Regions from separate parts of the Pseudoalteromonas sp. Z9A5 genome, predicted to be linked through region 3. Evidence: predicted binding sites of a transcription regulator. Region 3 holds the regulator's gene; each other region holds the start of a gene.

Region 1 (7,531 bases), on a different contig from region 3:
TGTTTGCAGTGGGCACAGGTCCAATAGCAGGCTTTGCGGTTACACTTGCGATTGGTATTTTAACTTCAATGTTTACGGCCATTGTTGGTACCCGTGCGGTAATCAACTTATTTGTTGGTGGTAAACGTGTTGATAAACTTTCGATTTAAGGAGCAGACATGCAAATTTTAAGTTTGGGTAGTAGAACCCTTCGTTTCATGTCTCTTCGCAAAGTGGCTATGGGCTTTTCGACGTTATTAATTTTAGCGTCGTTTGCATCAATTTTTGTTAAGGGTTTAAACTTTGGTTTAGATTTTACAGGCGGTACTGCTGTAGAAGTTGGTTTTTCACAACCAGCAGACCTTAAAAAAGTACGTGATGCACTAGCTGATAACGGCTTTGCAGATGCATCGGTGCAACTATTTGGTTCAAGCCAAGAGATTTTAGTTCGCTTAGCACCACGTGGTAACGATGTAAAAGCCGAAGTAATTGGTAACCAAGTAATTGATGCCCTAAAAAAAGCTGATGACAGCGTAGTAATGCGCCGTATTGAGTTTGTAGGTCCAAGTGTAGGTGAAGACTTAAAAGAGCAGGGTGGCCTAGCCATGTTAACTGCGCTTATTTGTATTTTAATCTACGTTGCATTTCGCTTTGAATGGCGTTTTGCTGTTGGTGCGGTAGGTGCACTATTACACGATGTTATTATTACTGTCGGTTTATTTTCGATACTAGGTTTGGAGTTTGACTTAACTATATTAGCGGCAATTCTTGCGGTAATTGGTTACTCACTTAACGATACAATAGTTGTATCAGACCGTATACGTGAAAACTTCCGTAAGGTACGTATCGACGATACAGTAGAGATTATAGATATTTCACTTACTCAAACACTTAATCGTACTCTTGTAACATCAATCACCACTATTTTAGTATTGATTGCCTTGTTTGCTTGGGGCGGACAAACTATTCATGGCTTTGCAACTGCATTGCTGTTTGGTGTATTTATTGGTACTTATTCTTCTATTTATGTTGCGAGCTCTGTTGCTATTGCGATGGGTGTAAGTAAAGAAGATTTAATACCAGAAGTAATTGAAAAAGAAGGCGCAGACCAAGACGCTATGCCGTAATGGTTTTGTAACTACTTTAAAAAACCGCTCATTGAGCGGTTTTTTATTGTCTGTAATATATTTATGTTCACGATTTTTTAGCTTTACTGTGCAAGTATGAATAAACAGTGCTAACTTTGTAGAGCACACCATGAGTGTAACTCTGTACTATGTACTATGTATTTAAAATAAGTATTAATAGCGCGGTTATTAATAAGTACAGTTACATAATATCTTCATCGTTATCTTATATTTAGGCGCTGGAAGCTATTTAGCTTAAATAACGCGATAATTTAAACTATCAATAATAACTGTTAAAACTACCGATAATAACTAAGGTGATAATTATGTTGCCATTAAAGTATTTGATTAACGTAGTAAGTTTGTTTGTATGCAGCGCTTTAGCGAGTGAGGTAAATATAGTAAATATAGCGCAGGAGCAGCGTGTGCAATATGCTCGTGACGATTACCTTAACGAGCTATTAGAAAAAGCATTGGTGAGCGCACAATACCCTGCAGAGATTAACCCCGTTTTAATTCATCCCCATCAACAACGCACTTTAATAGCGCTAGATACAAAAAATTTAGATTTATACTGGAGTATGAGCAGCCCCGAGAGAGAGTCTCTAGCTATTGCGATTAAAATCCCATTATTTAAAGGCTACATAGGTAAAAGGGCGTTATTAACAAGTAAAAACAGCGTTACTAGATTTAAAGGTATTACTAGTTTAGAGCAGTTAGGTAAGCTTTCTGCGGTGCAAGGTCATGATTGGCCAGATACAAAAATAATGGCGTTTAATGGCTTACATATAAGGCCGCTTGCAAATTATCAAGCTATGTTTGCCTTAACAAGTGCAGGGCGTATTGATTACTTTCCACGTTCATTTATCGAGGTTAATTCAGAGCTTCTAGCTAATAAACAAAGCAACCTAGTGATAATACCTAACTTATATATAAGTTACCCAACAGGATTCTATTATTTTGTATCAAATAGTAAGCCAGAGCTTGCAGTGGCAATTGAAAAAGGGCTTAAAATAATGCAAAAAAATGGTGAGTTTGATACGTTGTTTGATGAATACTTTGCAAAGGATTTAAATACATTACCTTACGCAAAAGGTAAAACAGTAGAACTTAAGCTAGATAACCCTTATTTTTAAGCACAAAAAAAGGAGCCTAAGCTCCTTTTTCGTCATGCTATTTATTAGCGAAGTAACGACTCAGTTAGTACTGGACGAATTTCACGAATAATTGCTTGAGTAAGTTTTGGTGAACCACAGATAATATTACCGCTGTGGTTATAGTTATTACCACCAGCAAAATCTACAACCATACCGCCAGCTTCTTTAACCATAAGTTCGCCCGCTGCAGAATTCCAAGGTTTTAAACCAATTTCAAAAAAGCCATCAACACGACCAGCAGCAACATATGCCATATCCAATGCAGAACAACCTGCACGGCGAATATCAGCTGTGTGTGCAAACAATGCTTTGAATGCTTCTGTGTATGCATCCATGTGGTGTTTATTTTTGAAAGGGAAACCAGTTGCAAGTACAGTGCCCGCAAGAACCGTAGTTTTGCTTACACGTAGACGTTTGCTATTAAGTTGAGTGCCTTGACCGCGAGATGCAGTGAAAAGCTCACCACGAATTGGATCATAAATAACGGCTTGGTCTAAACGACCTTTAACTTTAAGTGCGATAGAGACCGCGTAATGAGGGATACCTTTGATGAAGTTAGTTGTTCCATCGATAGGATCTACAATCCATTGGTAATCATCATCCTTGCCTTTATGCTCACCTAGTTCTTCACCAACAATTGAGTGAGTAGGGTAAGACTGTAAAATTGTGTCGCGAATTACGGCTTCGGCTTCTTTATCAATGTTAGTTACTAAATCGTTAGCGCCTTTTTGTTGCACTTCAACTTTTGATAAATCTTCACTTGCGCGAAGTAAAATTTTGCCTGCGTTGCGCGCAGCGCGAACCGCAATGTTTAACATTGGATGCATGGTATTACCTTTGGGTTGTAAAAGAACGTTTATATATTTCAGCCGGCGTATTTTAGCGACTTTTGACATAAAGTAAACAATAAACCCCAAATACTTATGTTTGTTTTTTATACAATATTGAAAATTTATATATTTTAAAAAAATAATAATGAGCAATTAATAAGTCATTATGTTCCTTTGTGTATTAATCAAATCGAATTAATTTTAAATAATGCTTTACCTAAAGTTAGCTTGAGGTTTTATCGTGTTCCTAACTTAATTGATAGGACAACATTATGTATTTAGAGCACGTAAACTTAGTCGCGAATGATATAAATAGTATGCTTAAATTTTACCAAGCAGCATTTCCGTATTGGTTTATAAGAAGCGAGGGAACTGGTACTTGGTATGGTAAACCAAGGCGTTGGGTACACTTTGGAGATGCGACGCAATACATTGCAATAAGCGATCACGGGGAGGGTGAAAATAGAGATTTATCAGGGCATCAAGTTGGCTTTGCGCACTTTGCCTACGTGACAAATAATTTAGATGCTACAGTACAGCGTTTACAAAAAGCCGATTTTAAAGTAGCTAAAAAAGGAAGTGAAAACCCATTTAGAAAAAACGTTTATTTTATTGACCCAGCGGGCTTCGAAATTGAATTTGTTGAATACTTAAGTGATATTCCAAGTGAGAGGAATAACGACTTATAACGCATATTAGTCGTGCATATTAAGACCGCAGCATGCGGTGCCTAATAAAGTAAATACGTGATTTATATTGTAGATATAATTTTTAACGCTAACTATTGATGCGTAGAACCACCACCAAGTTGTGCTTTTAGCTCATTAGCAAAGCTTATAAATTTTTCTTTTATAGTACGTTTTATTTTTACTTCAACCGATCCCATTACCGCTTTTCCTTCAATATGAATTGTTGGACCTTGGCGCTTGTTTAGTGAGACCGACTTATTTTCAAGGCTACTTAAAATGCAAAACATTTTAGAGACTACATTTACGTGCTCAGGTACGTAAATTTCATCACTGCCAAAAATACAGTTAACATGAATAGTTACGTTTTGATGAGCAAAAATGGCATCAGTAAAATCAAGTACAACTGATCCCATAAAGTTACTCAAATATATATTTTTTGGCACGACCCACTGACCGCTGCGCTCGTTAGAGCCTAAAATGCTGCGCAGCGTAAAGTCATCATCACTCGTTTGCTGCGCTTTATAGTTTGGTGAAAACTGGGATTGCTTTTCAGCTTTATATTGTTGATCAGTATTAAGTGTTAAATCTTTAACTAGCATTAGTAGGGCTTCATTGTTGGCTGCATCCATCGCATTATCTAAACGTCGTTCAAATGCACTAACAGAAATAACCCCATGGCTATAATTATAAATTAATTGATCAATCACCTGTTCGCGTACTTGTTCTATTGGGCGATCTTCTACTTTTACTGACATGAGGACATTCCTTATTATATTTACTGTTGTTTATATATAAGCAAGCCACGTACCAAATATAAAGGTGCAATTAATCAATTACTTACATTTATTTTGTTAAAAACGTATTTGTTATATTAACGATAGATTAACCAAAACAGCAATTATCTAGCTATTTTCACTACTTAAGAAAGTTTTACCGATAAGCCTGTAAATAATTACTCACTCCTATCATAGCGTTTATAGTGATTTTAACTTAAGTTGTTGATATATAATTATAATTAAAGTTGGCTTGAAGTTCGCATTAGTTAAAGTGTCTTTAATCAAAAGGAAAAAGATTATGAAAACATTTAACAAATCTATTATCGCAGCTTTAGTTCTTGGTACTACGGCTATGAGTGCCCAAGCAAACAGCTGGGAAAACGAAAGTAAAGATGCTTGGATTGATGGTAAGGCAGAAACAGTGCTTCTTATGAACACTAATCTAAACAACTTTGACATTAACACTGATGTAAAAAATGGTAAGGTAGTGCTTACTGGTAAAGTAAATAGCGAACTAGATAAAGAGCTCGCAGAAGAGCTCGTGCTTAGCTTAGATGGCGTAACTGATGTTGAAAACAGCTTAACAGTTGTTAAAAGCGCAAACGCAAAAAACGCTGACAAAAGCATGATGCACGACGATGATGATAACGACTTAACTGACGCTAAAATCACGACCGTTATTACAACTCGCTTCCTATTTGACTCAGAAGTTGGTGGTACAGATATCGACGTAGACACCGACAATGGTGTTGTTACCCTAAATGGTTCTGTTAAGTCAGAAGCCGAAAAGCAGCTAGCAGTTAAAATTGCTAAAAATGCCGAAGATGTTCAAGACGTAGTTGATAAACTTACTATTGTTGCTGAATAATATCGCATTAAAAAAGCCCAGCACCGCTGGGTTTTTTGCTTTTTAATACTTAATTTACTGGAGTTTCATTATGGATATCATTCGTATCATCTTGTCTGTTTTACTGCCGCCACTGGGTGTATTTTTACAAGTGGGTTTAGGTTTACACTTTTGGCTAAATATTTTATTAACACTGCTTGGTTATTTCCCAGGATTAATACACGCAATTTATATTATTGCGAAAAAGTAATCCCACGCGGCTTGTTGTGTAGTCAATTAATTAAAGTGAGCTTTACCTAGCTGTACTTTAATTAATTGACTCACATAGAACACTATATTTTTAACCTTTAGTATTACTACTTAAATACAATATTTATAATGAGTGAGTAACAAGCGATAAAAGCATTACCCACACACACAAAAATGCAAGCATACCCAAGCTGTATTTAATTGATGCCCTAAGAATATCGCCTTCACGACCCGTAAGCCCCACTGCACCTGCTGCAATTGCAATAGATTGTGGCGAAATGACTTTAGCGACAGCTCCTCCCGCAGTATTTGCAGCGACTAATAATGTTGGATCGACACCTATTTTAGTTGCGGTAATCGATTGAAGCTGGGCAAATAAAGTATTGTTGTTAACAACAGAGCCGGTAATAAACACGCCAAACCAGCCAATAATCGGAGATAAAAGCGGAAACGCGATCCCAACAGCGGCCAGAGCGTTACCAATAGAGGCTGTTCCTCCCGAAAGGTTAGCAATATTCGCTAACGCAAGAATCAAAGCAATAAGCACAATTGATTGCCAAAGATCGCAGACAGTCTTACTGAATGTTTTTAGTACATCAGTTAGGTGTAATTGCTTAGTCGTAACAAAAATGATGATGATAGCAACAAGAATAGCAGTGCCAGTGGCGTTAATTGGTGTAAAAGCCCATGTTGCAGTACTTGCTTGGGTAGCACCACTTGAGACAATAACACCGGTAATTCCTGGTAGTGAAAATTTTAAAACGAGGGAGGACAATACACCTCCCTCCAAAAAAAGCGCTTTGAAAGCAGGAATGCTCCATACAAAAATTGCTGCGGTTAGAATATAAAATGGGCTCCATGCTACGAGTATTTTTTTAAAACTCTCTTTTACAGGAGTTGGCGCTGGGCTGTTATTCTCGCGATAAATGTGTGAAGGTTTCCAAAAGCGACCTACAATAACAATCATTACCATAGCAAGGAGACCAGGAAGAATATCGGCAAGTTCAGGTCCAAGAAATATTAATAGAGAAGCTTGTGATACATTATATGTAACGCTCACGGCTAAGGTTATTGGCAGGGTTTCACGAAATCCACGCCATCCATCAAGAATCATCACCAAAATGAAAGGGGTTGCAAAAGAAACGAGTTGAAGTACTAATACCAAATCGAATGATAAATCAGCTAGGTTAACGCCCCCAACTTTTGCAGCAACGATAACAGGAATACCTATTGCGCCGTATGCGCCGGCAGCAACATTTGCCACTAAAGAAAGCATTGCTGCTTTAACGGGCTTAAACCCGAGTTGCACCAATAACGCAGCACAGATTGCAATTGGAACGCCAAACCCCGCAGCTCCTTCAAGAAATGCACCAAAACCAAAGCTAACAAGAAGTACTTGTATACGCTGATCAGCAGAAATACCTGCAATACTGTTTCGCACGGTATCAAAACGGCCACTTGCTACGGTCAAACGATAAAGTAGCACTGCCAACACTATTATGTAAGCAATAGGCCAAATTGCAGTAAGCACGCCTAAAAACCCAGCACCAGCAATACTTGCCACAGGCATACCAAAAGGCCACATAGCGATAATTACCTGTAAAATAAGTGCAATAATACCTGCTGTTATGCCCTTCATTTTGAAAGCCACTAGGCATAATAAAAAGACAAGGATAGGGAGTACGGCAATCAAAGCGGATAACCATAGCCCATTTAACGGATTAGTATCTTGATACCACATCATACTTAAAAACTCTTATAGTAGAATTAATTATACTTTGTTTAAAATATACTCTTATTCAGTATGTAAGTATCAAGATTTAGTAATAACTATGATATGGATCTTATTTTTTATGAATGTAATGTAGCGTTTTACT
Region 2 (7,531 bases), on a different contig from region 3:
TAACTGGCTACATAAACGCACTTTAAATTAAGTGCGTTTTTTGTTTTTAGGTGGTTAAAATCACTAAAAGCATAATATTTAAATTGTATTTTAAACTCATTTAAAATAACTAATCTTTTAAAACAGTCGGTTAGGTTTTTTTAAACAGATAAACTAATTTATTTCTAAAATACTTCTAAAGATAATTTATCTCCTGCCGTTAACTTAATCAGTACGGAGCTGAGCATACATTTGTGACAGCTCTTGGTTAAATTAAAATAGCAACATTACGAAAGTAATCAGGAGTTTTATTATGATTTCAGTAAACACAAATGTATCTTCATTAAACGCGCAACGTAACCTATCTCAATCAGGTTCTGACTTAGCAACTTCTATGGAACGTCTATCATCGGGTATGCGTATTAATAGCGCAAAAGATGATGCGGCAGGTCTACAAATTTCAAACCGTTTAACATCACAAGTAAATGGTTTAGCAGTAGCGCAACGTAATGCTAACGATGGCATCTCAATGGCACAAACAGCTGAAGGTGCGATGCAAGAGTCGACTAGTATTTTACAACGTATGCGTGAATTAGCACTGCAATCATCGAATGGCTCTAACTCTACTGAAGACAGAGAATCACTTCAAAAAGAAGTATCTGCATTGCAAACAGAGTTAACCCGTATAGCTGAAACTACCTCGTTTGGTGGTCAGCAATTATTAAATGGTGACTTTGGTACTAAAGCTTTCCAAGTTGGTGCCAATGCTAATGAAACAATTAACGTATCATTGAACAACATAGCTGCAGATAATCTAGGTCAGAATGCTATTAAAGGTGGTGGCACTGTATTCAATAATACGGTAGCCGCAGGTACGGCTTTTAGCGACTCTACAGCAGGCTCTGCTGCGGTTGTTTTATCTGGTCCAAAAGGTAATACAACTGAAAATTTAAGTCTCATAAATGCCCAGGAAACAGCAGACGCAATCAATACAGCGGCAACTGGTATAAAAGCTCAAACATCAGTGACAGCAACAATTGCAGCGTTGTCATCAGCTGATACGGGCACACTGACTGTTGGTGAGAAAACTTTTGATTTATCATCATATAACGGAAGCGCGTCTGATTTAGCATCTGACCTTGGTAAAGCTGGGATAAACGCAACGTATGACGCTGATGCTGGCAGCATATTAATTGAAGAAACTGACGTAGCAGGTGTATTACTGGTTGGTGATGGTACAAGTACTGCTACATTAAACGGTACACTTGGTGATGCAGCTGGTGCTGTAGTGGACTCTCAGGTTAATCTGACGTCATCAGATAAGTTTACTGTTGGTGCTACCGGTGGTGAGATAGCAACCGTAGGTAACTCTACATTAGATGAAGTAGCAAAAATTGATTTAAAAACAGCAGTAGGTTCTCAAGATGCACTTGCAGTTATTGATGCTGCATTAGCAGATATCGACTCGCAAAGAGCTGACTTAGGTGCTGTTCAAAACCGTTTTGACCACACAATTAGTAACTTGGCTAATATTTCTGAAAATGTATCTGCTTCACGTAGCCGTATTCAAGATACAGACTTTGCAACTGAAACTGCACAAATGACGAAGAACCAAATCTTGCAACAAGCGGGTACGTCAATCTTATCGCAAGCGAACCAGTTACCACAAACAGCACTTAGCTTATTAGGTTAATAAGTTAAAAGTTATAGCTTAATGGTTAGCTAACTAATACATAAAGTCAGTATTAGTATTTAAAAAAAGGAGGTGGCTTTAGCTACCTCCTTTTGTGGTTTAAGAATATAAACTAAGCTATTGTTGGTTTAATTAAGTACAAATAGGAATCTGTTATGAATACAATTACTTCAAACGCAGAAATTACAACATTACCGACTCCTACTGCTGGTGATGATAAGCAAGTAGGGCAAGCCGCTCGCTCTTTAACTGAGCGAGCGGTAGATGATGTAAAGCAGCTGGATGCACAAAATCAACAAAAGTTACAGCAAAATCAATACAACAATAACAATCAAGATGAAAAAGCTCAGCCGCTAGAGCGCGAACAGCTAGAACAAATGGCGCAACAATTGCAGGACTTTATGGGCGAAATGAACCGAAGCTTGCAATTTAAAGTTGATGAAGATTCAGGCCGCGATGTCATTAAAGTGCTAGATAAAAACAGCGGCGAAGTAATTAAGCAATACCCTTCTGAGGAAGTGTTAAGTTTAGTGTCTAAATTATCTGAATCGGCAGGTATTTTGATTGATCAAACAGTTTAGTGAGCGGTTCTAATTACTAATACTAAGTTAGTTTATTTTTGAGTATTTAAAGAGGTGAAGTATGTCTATTACATTTAATGGGTTAGGTTCTGGGTTAGCGGTAGCAGACATTGTTGATGCACTAGTTAATGCTGAACAAGCACCGGCTGAATCTCGTTTAAATACTACTGAAAGTAAGTTAACTACAGATATTTCTGCCGTTGGCGCACTTAAGTCAGCGCTCGAAAAAGTACAAACCTCAATGGAAGCATTGGGTGATAGCGATAAATACCAGCAACGCAGTACATCAGGTAATGATGATTTTATATCTATAAGTGCAGACGAAGATGCTCAACCAGGTGGTTATGATGTAAAAGTTAACAACTTAGCCACGGAGCATAAAATATTATCGCAAGCATTCGGTGCTGATACAGCGGTAGGCGAGGGGACAATGACCCTAACCTCAGGTGATAATAGCTTTGATATTGAAGTATCAGATACTGCAACACTTAGTGAAATTCGAGATGCGATAAACGATAGCAGCGATAACGACAGCATTAATGCAACTATCATTACTGATGGTAATGGCCAGCATTTGGTTATGTCCGCTAAAAATAGCGGTGCAGAAAATGAAATTAAAATAGAAATTGCTGATACCGATGGTAATAACACCGATGTGAATGGTCTTTCCCGTTTGGCATTTGACTCTGCTGGCGTGCAAAATGCGAGTGAAATAATTGCAGCAATTGATGCATCAATTACCATTGATGGTTCGCTAACTGTAAGTAGTTCATCTAATGAGTTTGCCGGAGTGATTGACGGTATTACAATCACAGCTAAAAAACCGCATGATGTTGATGATGAAATAAGCGATATATCGGTTACCGAAAATAATAACAATATTCAATCTGGGTTAAACAGCTTTATTACAAGTTATAACGAGTTACTTGAGCTTAGTAATACATTAGGCGCTTCTGGTGAAGGTGGTGCTGGTGTTATGGCTGGTGACTCACTACTTCGTGGTGTTATGTCAAAGCTTCGTAGTGAAATAACTGAATCAGTTGATTTAGGCGATGGTAATTCGTTATCGCTTTCGCAATTAGGTGTTGAAACAGACCGCTACGGTGTTTTAACCCTAAATACAGAAACACTAGATGAGCAAATAGACGCTAATGTAAATTTAGTGCAACAGTTTTTTGTAGGTGATGACGATGATGGCTTTGCACAGTCGTTTGATGAGCTAATGAGCTTTTATACAGATTCCGATGGTATTATTCAAAACCGAATAGACAGTAAAACAAATCAGCTAGACGATTTAGATGATGATCGCTTGGACCTTGCCAGTAAAATGGAGTCGCTATCATCTCGACTATATGCTCAATATAATGCGATGGATTTATTAGTAGCGAGCCTTAATAACACCAGTAGTTATGTTCAAGCTCAATTAGAGAATATGCCAGGCGTAGTTAGGCAATCAAATTAAGAGTTGATTTAAATGTATTACAGAGTTAATAAAAAAACCGCTAAGTTTAAGCTTAGCGGTTTTTTTGTGTATTATTCTTTGATTCAAATAGTAAGCTATAGATAGTAAATTTAGTTAGAATAAAGGTCGTTTATTAGGTCTGTTTACTAGGTATTTTTATAAGCTTTAATGGCCTTACCATACTTTTTATGTTTAATAATAGCTTTAGATGACTCGTTTTTTGCATTATTAGCTTTTACTAAAATAGTATTTATTCGTAGTTGAATTGATTGCAATTGTTCTGTGTTAGGGCTGTTATTACTTTCACACCACTTTTTTAAATCTGAATTTAAAGTATTTAAAAAAGGTTGAGCTTCGTCAGCATTATTATCGTTTACTAACAATTCAATTTTGTTGAGCAACATTTGTATATGCTCCGCTTGATTTGTCGTTAATTGCTTTGAAGCACTGTTTTCATTCATCATTAAAATTTAAACCGCGGGCACACGTTGATCAACAGGAATGCTATCCCAGCCTTCTTTTATTTCTTTAACAATACTCGATACTTCCATAATCGCTTCAATATCGTTATTTAGGTTCGCTTGCGTTAAGCGTCGTTGGCAGTAGTCGTAAAGTGCCAATAAATTGTTAGAAATACTAGGGTCTTGTTCTACTTTTAAATTTAGAGCGTCTTGTAATGCACCAAGTAATAAAACGCAGGCTGAAATATTCTCACCTTTTTTTGCAATTTCTTTACGTTCAATAAACCCTTTAGTTGCGGCTAAGCGACCAATAATATTACTGAAAATAAGGTTTATTTGTTCGTAAGGTGTCATTTCGGCAATACTACTTGCACGAACTTGACTGTATTTTTTTAATGAAGCATGAGCCATGAGAAAATCCTAGATTTGAACGATAAAAATTATGTGAAAACTAATATAAAAACTTTATAAAAACTTATATAAAAAAACAGTACAAAAAATCTGTATAAAAGCTTATTCAATAATGTAGCAATATTAGTGCCAAGCATTTATGACTTATTTGTTTACTTAGTTATTTATCGGCACAATCGCTTTGTACTTAAGCTAATATTAGACTTTATTTACTAATAATGTCAGCTTTACAAAAATCTCGAAAATTTATTAAAACAAAGTGGTTTTAGTGTTAGTTAAATAATTAGTACTTAATGATTAATTCTTAAGTACTATTGTTTTAACTAGTCCGTCTGTTTTTTGGCGTTTATGTCAAAAAACTGCCGCTATCGCTTGCATCCATGCTGAACTGGCTTACAATTTAGTTTAATTAAATAAATTAGTGAAAGTACGGCTCGCTAACTATGATCTTGATTTTAGATAATAATAACAATCGTGCAATAGGTTTAAATGCATCACTCACTTTTATTGGTGAAGCAGTACAACTATTAAACGAAACAAACTTTGAACAAGAGTGTAAAAAGTACCAGCAGAAAGAATGCATTGTAATTTTAGGTGCATTGCAGTCGCTTGATCACGAAAGTTTAATTAAGTGCCATCCTACATTACCATTTTTGTTAATAGGTGAAACGCTTAAACCACTACTAAGCATTGCTAATGTTGTAGGGCTTATTTGTGAGCCGTTTAATCATGATGTAACAACACAGTTACTCCACGACTGCCAGCAGTATCAACGAATGCTTCCTAACGAGCATAAACATTCTAAACCCCATAAAACCTTTGACGGACTTGTTGGCGAAACAGATGCCGTAAAAGATGTTCGCTTTTTAATTGAGCAGGTAGCAAAAACCGATGCCAATGTTTTAATTTTAGGTGAATCGGGTACTGGTAAAGAAGTGGTTGCGCGTAATGTTCATTTACTTTCAAAAAGAATTAATGGACCGTTTGTGCCTGTTAACTGTGGTGCTATTCCGGCAGAGCTTTTAGAAAGTGAATTATTTGGCCACGAAAAAGGCGCGTTTACAGGGGCAATATCTGCTCGAAAAGGGCGATTTGAACTTGCTCAAGGCGGCACACTGTTTTTAGATGAAATAGGTGATATGCCACTGCAAATGCAAGTTAAGTTGCTGCGAGTATTGCAAGAGCGCAGCTATGAACGTGTTGGCGGTACTAAAGCTATTCAGGCTGATGTACGTGTTATTGCTGCAACGCATCGTAACCTCGAAACCATGATTGAAGAGGGCAGTTTTAGGGAGGATTTATACTATCGTTTAAATGTATTTCCTATTGAAAACCCATCACTTAGCGAACGCGCTGATGACATTCCGCTGTTATTAAAAGAGCTAATGCGCCGTGTTAACGACCAAACAGGTTCTACAGCTAAATTTACTGAACGCGCAGTTGAGAGCTTAAAAGAGCATGCGTGGCCGGGGAATATTCGTGAACTTGCTAATTTAGTGGAGCGTATGGTTATTATGTTTCCTGAGAAAGTGGTCGATATTCCTGATTTACCAAATAAATATCGTTATATTGAGGTTGAGGCATACGAGCCTGAATACCCCGAAGAGTTAATGGAAAAAGATGCCTTTAACGACATATTTAGCACCGGTTTTAGTGATTACGACGATGAGCCTGAGGCTGAATTTAATCAAACTGGCAGTGGGTTACTACCAAATGATGGTATTGAGCTTAAAGATTACCTAGCTGAGCTTGAAATTAGTTTAATAACGCAAGCGTTAGAACGTTATGATTACGTAGTGGCTCGCGCAGCCGAAATATTAGGTGTACGTAGAACCACGTTGGTCGAAAAAATGAAAAAATATAATCTTTCACGAGATTAGCAATTCATAAAGGATGAAATGTTTTTATTATTGTCCATTTGTGAGTAGTTAATTTACGGGCTTTGCCCGTAACGCAAGCAAGCTTTGCGTCTACAAGTAAATTTAACCACGACGTCAAATTTTACCGGTAGACGCCGAGCTTGCTCGCGTAAAAAGCGAAGCTTTTAATTACTTAAAATAAAATACTATTTCATAAAGGCAAAAAATAAGAGTAATTGAGAACTAATAGCCAGTTTATGAGTTGCTTCTCTAGAGCGCAGCGTCTTTTAACCTCTTTTTAAACAATTCACTTTATGATTTCCAGCCGCCACGTAAGCTTCGCGTATACAAGTTAAACACAAGTCTACACCTTGGCTGTAGACGCTGAGCTTGCTCGCGTAAAAAGCGAAGCTTTTAATTACTTGTAGTTAAATACTATTTAATAAAGACAAAAAATAAGAGCAATTAATAAGTTTCGATAATTTCAGCTTTTCTAAAGCAATCATTACTGTGATCGTTAACCATACCGCATGCCTGCATATGCGCATATACCGTTGTTGGGCCTAAAAACTTAAATCCTCGCTTTTTTAAATCTTTAGCAAACGCAATTGATACCTCTGTAATAGCAGGAGTGTCTTCAATATTATTTAAATTACTTACGAGCGGTTTGCCGCCGACAAATTGCCATTGGTATTTACTAAAGCTACCAAATTCCTTTTGTATTTTAATAAAGCACTTAGCATTATTAACCGTTGCTGCAATTTTTAAACGATTTCGAACAATACCTTCATTAAGCATTAATTGCTCAATATCATCGGGTGTAAATTTAGCAACTTTTTGTACATCAAAATTAGCAAATGCTTTTTTATATCCATCTCGTTTTTTTAAAATAGTGTACCAACTTAAGCCGGCTTGAGCTGATTCAAGTGTTATAAATTCAAACAGTTTTGTATCGTTATAAAGTGGCACACCCCATTCTTCATCATGATAAATAACGTAGTCGGGTTTGGTTGTATCGAGCCATGGGCAACGGCATTTTATTTGCTCACTCATTTGTGTTCCTTTATGTGTGCGTCATTTTTATG
Region 3 (7,531 bases):
CTGATCGTTATCATCTACAACAGGGGCTGATATCCAGTTATGACGTTCAAATAATTGCGCAACCTCACTTTCATCCATAGAAATTGGAATAGATTCGCAATCTTCATCCATTAAATCGAGGACAATTTTTTCAGGTGGATTAGTCAGTAATGTGCTTAATGACAAAGCGCCTATGAAGCAGTTATGTTTATCTACTACATATAAGTCATCGGTACCTTCAGGGAGCTCACCACGCAGCCTAATATAGCGCAAAACAACATCAAGAGTTACGTCAGGGCGAATGGTTACCGTATCGGTATTCATTAACGCACCAGCAGAGCGCTCTTGATAAGAAAGAGCTTGCGTGGCACGTTCACGGTCTTGAATATCCATAGCGCTAACAACGTCTTTGTAGACGGTATCCGGCAGGCTACGTAATACTTCTCCTAGGTCATCGTGCCCCATATCTTCAGTGGCTGCAGCAATGTGCTTAGGTTCCATTTGAGCAATAATGCCCAAACGTACATCTTCAGAAAGCTCTTCAAGTACATCGCCCTGTACATCTGGGTCGACCAATTGCCAAAGCAGTCGGCGGATTTTATGCGGCGACGACTCTAATAATAATGCAGTATCACAAGGAGCGGTTTTAGCTAACATGCGCCTAACTTGAACAAATTGACCACTGTTAAGCGACTTTGTCACTTGTTTTAATTGTTGTAGTGGGTAGTCTTGTTCAAAAGCTTCGGGCATTGGCGTCCTTAATTAATTTTAATATTACTTTGGTAGGGGAGGTTACTAACTTTTTTGGTTTATCTAATTTTTGATTCTTTATTGCTGACTATTCTTGTTCGTTAAATCGTTGCGCTATTAACTGACCAACAGCGTGCAAAGCTTGCTCTGCATCGGGTCCTTTACATACCACTTTAACTTCTTTTCCTTGGCTACTCTCTAGTAGCATTAAGCCTAAAACACTATCACCGGCAGCTTCTTTGCCATCTTGAAATATAGTAATTGAAGCGTCGAATTGTACGGCTAATTGTGCAAGCACCGTTGCAGCTCTAGCGTGTAAGCCTAATTTGTTTTTTATTAAAAACGTGTCTTCTAAACGCATAAGTTACTCTACCTAAGCTGAACAGGTGATTATTTAAATTATTTATTTTCTTGTTCACGATGACGAATTTTTACATTTGGGTGAGTCATCGAAAAGCTTTCACCAATCGTTTGTGCTAAATACACTGAACGATGCTGCCCACCGGTACAACCAATAGCAATGGTTAAGTAGCTACGATTATTTCGTTCTAAATGAGGTAACCACGTTTGCACAAAGGTTTGAATTTGCCATGTAAACTTTTGCACAATACTATGATTAGCTAGGTAGTCTTTAACGGGCTGATCTAATCCTGTTAAAGGTTTTAATTCGGGCTCCCAATGTGGGTTTGGTAAAAAACGTGCATCAAAAACATAATCTGCTTCTTTAGGTATTCCGTATTTAAAGCCAAATGATTCAAAAGTAACAATAAGCTGTTTGTCTTTTTTACCAAGTATTTTTTCTCTGATAGATTCAGCGAGTTGGTGAACACTTAACTCGCTGGTATCAATCATAAAATCAGCTCTGGTTGTTAGCACATCAAGTAATTCTTTTTCTTTTTTTATAGCTAAATCAAGTGGCAATGAGTCGACAGAAAGAGGGTGTAGTCGTCGCGTTTCAGAAAAACGTTTTATTAATACTTGATCTTCGCTGTCTAAATAAAACAGCGTTGGTTTAGCAAAACCAGGTAAATACTCAAAAATATCATTGAACTGTTCTTGTTCTTTTGGCAAGTTTCGAACATCAATACTCACTGCTATTTTGTCGTAGTTGTCAGAGACACTTCGCACTAAAGAAGGCAGCAGGTTTAGTGGAATATTATCTACGCAATAATAACCTAAGTCTTCAACTACGCGTAAAGCTACCGATTTTCCAGAACCTGATCGGCCACTTATGATAATTAATTCCATTTAACACCTTTTTTATTAATTATGATTGATCAACAATAACTTGGTATAGCTCTGTATCTGATTTTGCACAGCGTAACTGCTTACAAAATTCTTTGTCGTTTAGTTTATCAGCAATGGTTGCTAGAGTCTTTAAGTGCTGTTGGTTATCACCATCTGGTACGATGAGTGCAACAAAAATATCTACAGGGCGGTTATCTATCGCATCAAAGTTAATAGGTGTTTCGCTAACAAGTACTAAAGCTAAAGGTTCTTCTACGCCACTCATTCGTCCGTGAGGTATTGCAATACCTTTACCAATGCCTGTACTACCTAGTTTTTCTCTGCTTAGTAAAGCGCTAAGAATATCTTGTTGAGATAAGTAAGGAAGCTTGTTGTGAGCAAGTTCGCTAATAAACTCTAAAATTCTTTTTTTACTATTAAAAAGGACCGCAGCTTTGCTGCAGTCCTGACATATAAGTGAACTTAGTTTCATAATATTAGTGTCGAGCAAGCTTCTCTTTGTGTTTGATAACTTGTCGATCGAGCTTGTCAATCAACGAGTCAATGGCGGCATACATATCTTGATGTTCAGTAGAGGCAAATAATTCCGCACCACTGACATGAATTGTTGCTTCTGCTTTTTGGTTTAATTTTTCTACATCGAGAATGACATGAACATTATTAATATGATCAGAGTGTCTTTCTAGCTTCGCAAATTTAGTGTTTACATAGTCTTTTAGTGAATCGGTTACTTCTACGTGACGACCAGTTAAGTTTAGTTGCATAAGCGTTACCCTCTTTGTTTTTGCGTCTTAAATCAGACTTTTTCGCTGATTTGACGGTGGAATAGCCAGAGATTCGCGGTACTTTGCGATCGTGCGTCTAGCTACTTTAATTCCTTGCTCAGCCAATATATCCGCTATCTTGCTATCACTCAATGGTTTTGCTGAGTTTTCTGCTGCGATTAATTTTCTAATCAGAGCGCGTATTGCCGTAGATGAACATTCGCCACCATTTTCGGTGCTTACATGGCTTGAGAAAAAGTATTTTAACTCAAAGATTCCACGTGGCGTGTGCATATACTTTTGGGTTGTTACGCGAGAAATAGTCGACTCGTGCATTTCTACCATTTCAGCAACATCATTTAAAACCATTGGTTTCATGGCTTCTGGACCGTGTTCAAAAAAGCCTTGTTGTTGCTTAACAATACAATTTGTTACTTTTAACAATGTGTCGTTTCTGCTTTCTAGGCTTTTAATAAACCATTTTGCTTCTTGTAAGTGTGAGCGAATAAATTGGCTATCACCACTCGATTTAACGGTACGAGACATTGCAGCATATTGGCTGTTTACTCTTATTTTAGGCATGCTATCTGGGTTTAATTCTACAACCCAGCGACCTTTAATTTTTTTAACCGACACATCAGGAATAACATACTCAGACTCTTCTCTAACAATCGTATCAGCGGGTTTAGGGCTGAGAGTATGTATTAGTGTCATTACTTCTTTAAGCTCTTCTTCTTTGAGCTTAGTTTTTTTCATTAATGTACGATAGTCACGAGCAGCTAATAAATCAATATGCTCGGTTAAGATCATTTTTGTTTCATTAATGTAAGGTGTTTCTTTATCAAACTGGTTAAGCTGAATACACAAACATTCTTGTAAACTACGTGCAGCAATACCGACCGGATCAAACAGTTGGATACGCTTTAAAACGGCTTCAATTTCGTCAAGTTCGACTTCGTTATCATCTTCGTTTTCTTGATTGAAGCTCTCTAAAATTTCTTCACAGCTAAGTGTTAAAATACCAGAATCATCTACGGCTTCAACAATAGCGATTGCAATAGCTTCATCAGTAGGGCTAAAAGGCGTTAATTGTAACTGCCACATTAGGTACTCATGAAGTGTTTCGGTTGAAGCACCTTGGTATATTGACTCGTCCTCAGGCATTGGTCCTGATGACGATGCAGGCGCAGCACTCATGTACTCATCCCAGCTAACATCCATAGCCATGTCGTCACTTACTGTATCTTTAGCAAGTGCTTCACCACTATCTTGTTCGTATTCGCTAGGAGCATCATCTGCAGATGCGCTAACAGTAACGTCATCGTTATCAGCTTTTTGCTCATTTTTGCCAGCAGAATCTTCTGCGTAGTCGTTTTCTTCAACTTCTAGCAGCGGGTTGCTATCAAGAGCTTCTTGTATTTCTTGCTGGAGATCCAATGTACTGAGTTGCAACAAACGAATTGCTTGTTGCAGCTGTGGTGTCATTGTAAGTTGCTGGCCCATGCGCAGCTGTAATGATTGCCTCATTTATCTCTAACAATCCTTTTATGTTGTTATAATTAATACTAGCAGATGCTCAAAGACATGGCGTTAATGTTACAGCCTAAATTGCTCGCCTAAGTAAACATCGCGTACTGTTTTATCGTTTAATACGTGTTCAGGAGTGCCAGATGCAATTAGCTCCCCATGAGAAACAATGTAGGCTTTTTCACAAACATCAAGGGTTTCTCTTACGTTATGATCGGTAATTAATACACCAATCCCACGGTTTTTAAGATGTTCTATTATTTTCTTAATATCTAATACTGAAATTGGGTCTACACCAGCAAAAGGTTCATCTAGCAATATAAACTTAGGATCGGCGGCAAGTGCACGTGCTATTTCTACACGACGACGTTCACCACCGGATAAAGCCATACCTTGGCTATCACGAATATGCTGAATGCTAAATTCATCCAATAGATTATTTAATGTGTCTTCTCGGGCTTGTTTATTTAGCGATTTACGCGTTTCTAAAATAGCCATTAAATTTTGGTAAACAGTCAGTTTTCTAAATATTGACGATTCTTGTGGTAAATACCCTATGCCTAATCTAGCACGACTATGCATAGGTAAAAGAGTAATATCGTTATCGTCGATAGATATTTTACCTTTGTCGCTAGGTACAAGTCCTACAATCATATAAAACGTTGTAGTTTTACCTGCACCATTAGGTCCAAGTAAACCAACAATACTGCCAGCCTTAACCTCAAGACCTACATTTTTAACAACTTCACGACCTTTATAGCTTTTTGCTAACAGCTCTGCTTTTAATGTGCTCATGGTTGACCTTTATCGCTTTTTTTACTTTTTGTAGCTTCAATAGGCACTAAAATAGTATGAACGCGATCGGTAGAGTTTTCGTCTTTTTCAGCACTAATAAGCTGTTGCTGCATATCGTAAGTAATGCTTTTTGCGTTAATTTTTTGTCCAGCTTGCGATACTTGTGCATCGCCAACAAGTGTTAAAAAACGCTTAGCTACATCGTAACGAACTTCGTTCGCACTTGCGCTCATTATTGTGCCGTCATCTTGCTTTTCTTCAAAGTACGCAGGGCTGCCAGTGGCAATTAATAACTGTTTATTATCACCTAATTCGTCACGCTTATGCACTTCGAGGCGGTCAGCCGTAATGCGACGGTTACCATGAATAATTTCAACATTTTTTTCAAAAATACCTACATTAGCTTTTAGTTGGCCTTCTTGTTTGTCGGCACTAATTGATATTTGATTAGCGGCAGGTTGTGTACTTTGTTCTGCTGCATTACTATTAAAGGCTAGTATAAGTGTAGGAATAATAAGTGATTTTAATATTTTATTGGTCATAGTATATGGTTCGCGTATGGTTAATGAGTTTTATCACTTCAGTTTTTAAATCGGCTTCGAGGCCTTTACCGGTGATTTTTAAGTTAGGTCCAGTCACAATGACAGGCTGTTCGGAGCGCATCGTCAGTTGCTTTATATCTACTTGAATATTATCGGCATTGATCTTATCAATCATTGCGTTGTCAGTTAGATTTTTAGCGACTACGTTGCCCTCTAAAATTAACTGTTTACCTTCATACAACGTTGCTTCATCCGCATTGATGCGCCATGTTTGCTTTTCGTTATATAAAGTGAAAATAGGTTTTTCAAAAAAGGTAAAGCCTAACTGTTGATACAGCTCCATTTTTGCAGCTGTTACTTTATGGCTAATTTTACCATTCTCATCATACGCCGTTTGCTTTAATTCTATGGCGATATAATCAGGTTTAGCTACAACTTCTTGCTCTACCTGCGTTGCAATATTTGTTTGTGTAAAATAAGGGTACCAAAGCCAAACCATACAGCTGATGAATAAAACGCTTAGTATTATGCGCGCTGCATTCATGAACTTGTACCTTGAGTAGTTAATGGCTTATCGTTTTCAAGCATTAGTAAATCGGTTAGTTCTCTTACAGCACCAAAACCGCCTGGCATTTGTGTAGTGTAGTGCGATAAACGCTTAATTAGTGGATGCGCATCGTTAACAGCTACTGCAAAACCGACTAATTCCATTACTGGCATATCAGGACCATCGTCACCTATATAGGCAATTTGTTCATCGCTTAAGTTGAGCTTATTTTTTAGCTCTTGGTAGGCAATAAGTTTGTTTTCTTGACCTTGATAAATATGTTGAACGGTTAAGCTGCTCATACGTTGTTGCACTATATGCGAATGACGCCCTGTAATAACAGCAACTTCAAACCCGCTATTAATAAGTGCTTTTATACCAAACCCATCTTTTGTATTAAACGCTTTTAGCTCTTCGCCTTGGTTTCCAAGGTAAATACGCCCATCAGAAAATACACCATCAATATCGCATATAAGCAGTTTTACTTTTTTAGCGCGCGCTTTTGCGTCATCGCTCAGCGGTTGATAGAGTTCTTCAAATTGCATTTATAATACTCCTGCTTTTAATAAATCTTGCATATTCAGTGCGCCAATAGGCTGGTTTAACTCATTTACAACGATTAAACCATTAATGCGTTTGTGTTCCATTATATTAAGCGCTTCGGCTGCAAGCATACCTTGAGTTGCCGTAGTGCATGATTTGGTCATTACAACATCTATAGGTGTTGAATGGATATCTATGCGTTGCTCTAAAATACGACGTAGGTCGCCATCAGTAAATAATCCGGCCAATTGCTGGTTTTCGTCAACAATAGTCGTCATGCCTAAGCCTTTTGCAGACATTTCAATAAGTGCATCTTTTACGGTTTGTGAAATACTAATAATAGGCGTGTTTGTACCGCTGTGCATAACATCTTTTAAAGTAAGCAATAAACGTTTGCCTAAACTTCCACCAGGGTGAGAAAGAGCAAAATCATCGGCAGTAAATCCACGAGCTTCTAAAAGCGCGACAGCCATAGCATCTCCCATGGCGAGTGTTGCCGTTGTACTTGCTGTTGGCGCTAACCCTAAAGGGCAAGCTTCTTTTTCTACTTTAATGCATACATGTACGTTAGCAAGTATTGCCATTGTAGATTCTGTATTACCCGACATGGCTATTATTTTTGCACCAAGGCGTTTTAAAACCGGAATAATATTTAATACTTCGCTGGTCTCCCCTGAGTTGGAGATAAGTATTACTACGTCACTTGAAGTGATCATCCCTAAATCGCCGTGACTTGCTTCACCTGGATGTACAAAAAAAGCAGGGCTACCTGTGCTAGCAAGAGTTGCTGCTATTTTAGTGCCTATATGACCAGACTTCCCCATGCCAATAACTAT

What was found. Region 3 encodes sigma-54, which starts transcription at its own class of promoters, with help from an activator protein. Its sites were predicted from a motif close to GTTGGCACGNNNNTNGNNT; they were not measured.
Region 1: the regulator sigma-54 is predicted to act here: its motif matches at 4,576-4,594, upstream of GQR56_RS00380 (LiaF domain-containing protein).
Region 2: the regulator sigma-54 is predicted to act here: its motif matches at 4,703-4,721, upstream of fliS (flagellar export chaperone FliS).

Annotation. Positions count from the first base shown of each region.
Region 1 is NZ_WTLC01000001.1:79,518-87,048, forward strand. Features, by position in the region: gene secD (protein translocase subunit SecD) at 1-149, shown strand, start outside; gene secF (protein translocase subunit SecF) at 159-1,106, shown strand; gene GQR56_RS00365 (transporter substrate-binding domain-containing protein) at 1,433-2,242, shown strand; gene suhB (inositol-1-monophosphatase) at 2,287-3,090, opposite strand; gene GQR56_RS00375 (VOC family protein) at 3,366-3,782, shown strand; gene GQR56_RS00380 (LiaF domain-containing protein) at 3,875-4,537, opposite strand; gene GQR56_RS00385 (BON domain-containing protein) at 4,857-5,426, shown strand; gene GQR56_RS00390 (YqaE/Pmp3 family membrane protein) at 5,497-5,655, shown strand; gene GQR56_RS00395 (L-lactate permease) at 5,779-7,398, opposite strand.
Region 2 is NZ_WTLC01000002.1:22,146-29,676, forward strand. Features, by position in the region: gene GQR56_RS01630 (flagellin) at 290-1,672, shown strand; gene GQR56_RS01635 (flagellar protein FlaG) at 1,828-2,253, shown strand; gene fliD (flagellar filament capping protein FliD) at 2,315-3,715, shown strand; gene GQR56_RS01645 (hypothetical protein) at 3,862-4,119, opposite strand; gene fliS (flagellar export chaperone FliS) at 4,186-4,587, opposite strand; gene GQR56_RS01655 (sigma-54-dependent Fis family transcriptional regulator) at 5,031-6,467, shown strand; gene GQR56_RS01660 (DNA-3-methyladenine glycosylase I) at 6,912-7,499, opposite strand.
Region 3 is NZ_WTLC01000009.1:17,089-24,619, forward strand. Features, by position in the region: gene mgtE (magnesium transporter) at 1-729, opposite strand, end outside; gene GQR56_RS06510 (HPr family phosphocarrier protein) at 818-1,090, opposite strand; gene rapZ (RNase adapter RapZ) at 1,129-1,977, opposite strand; gene ptsN (PTS IIA-like nitrogen regulatory protein PtsN) at 1,997-2,449, opposite strand; gene hpf (ribosome hibernation promoting factor) at 2,454-2,741, opposite strand; gene GQR56_RS06530 (RNA polymerase factor sigma-54) at 2,769-4,268, opposite strand; gene lptB (LPS export ABC transporter ATP-binding protein) at 4,338-5,063, opposite strand; gene lptA (lipopolysaccharide transport periplasmic protein LptA) at 5,060-5,605, opposite strand; gene lptC (LPS export ABC transporter periplasmic protein LptC) at 5,595-6,149, opposite strand; gene kdsC (3-deoxy-manno-octulosonate-8-phosphatase KdsC) at 6,146-6,697, opposite strand; gene GQR56_RS06555 (KpsF/GutQ family sugar-phosphate isomerase) at 6,698-7,531, opposite strand, start outside.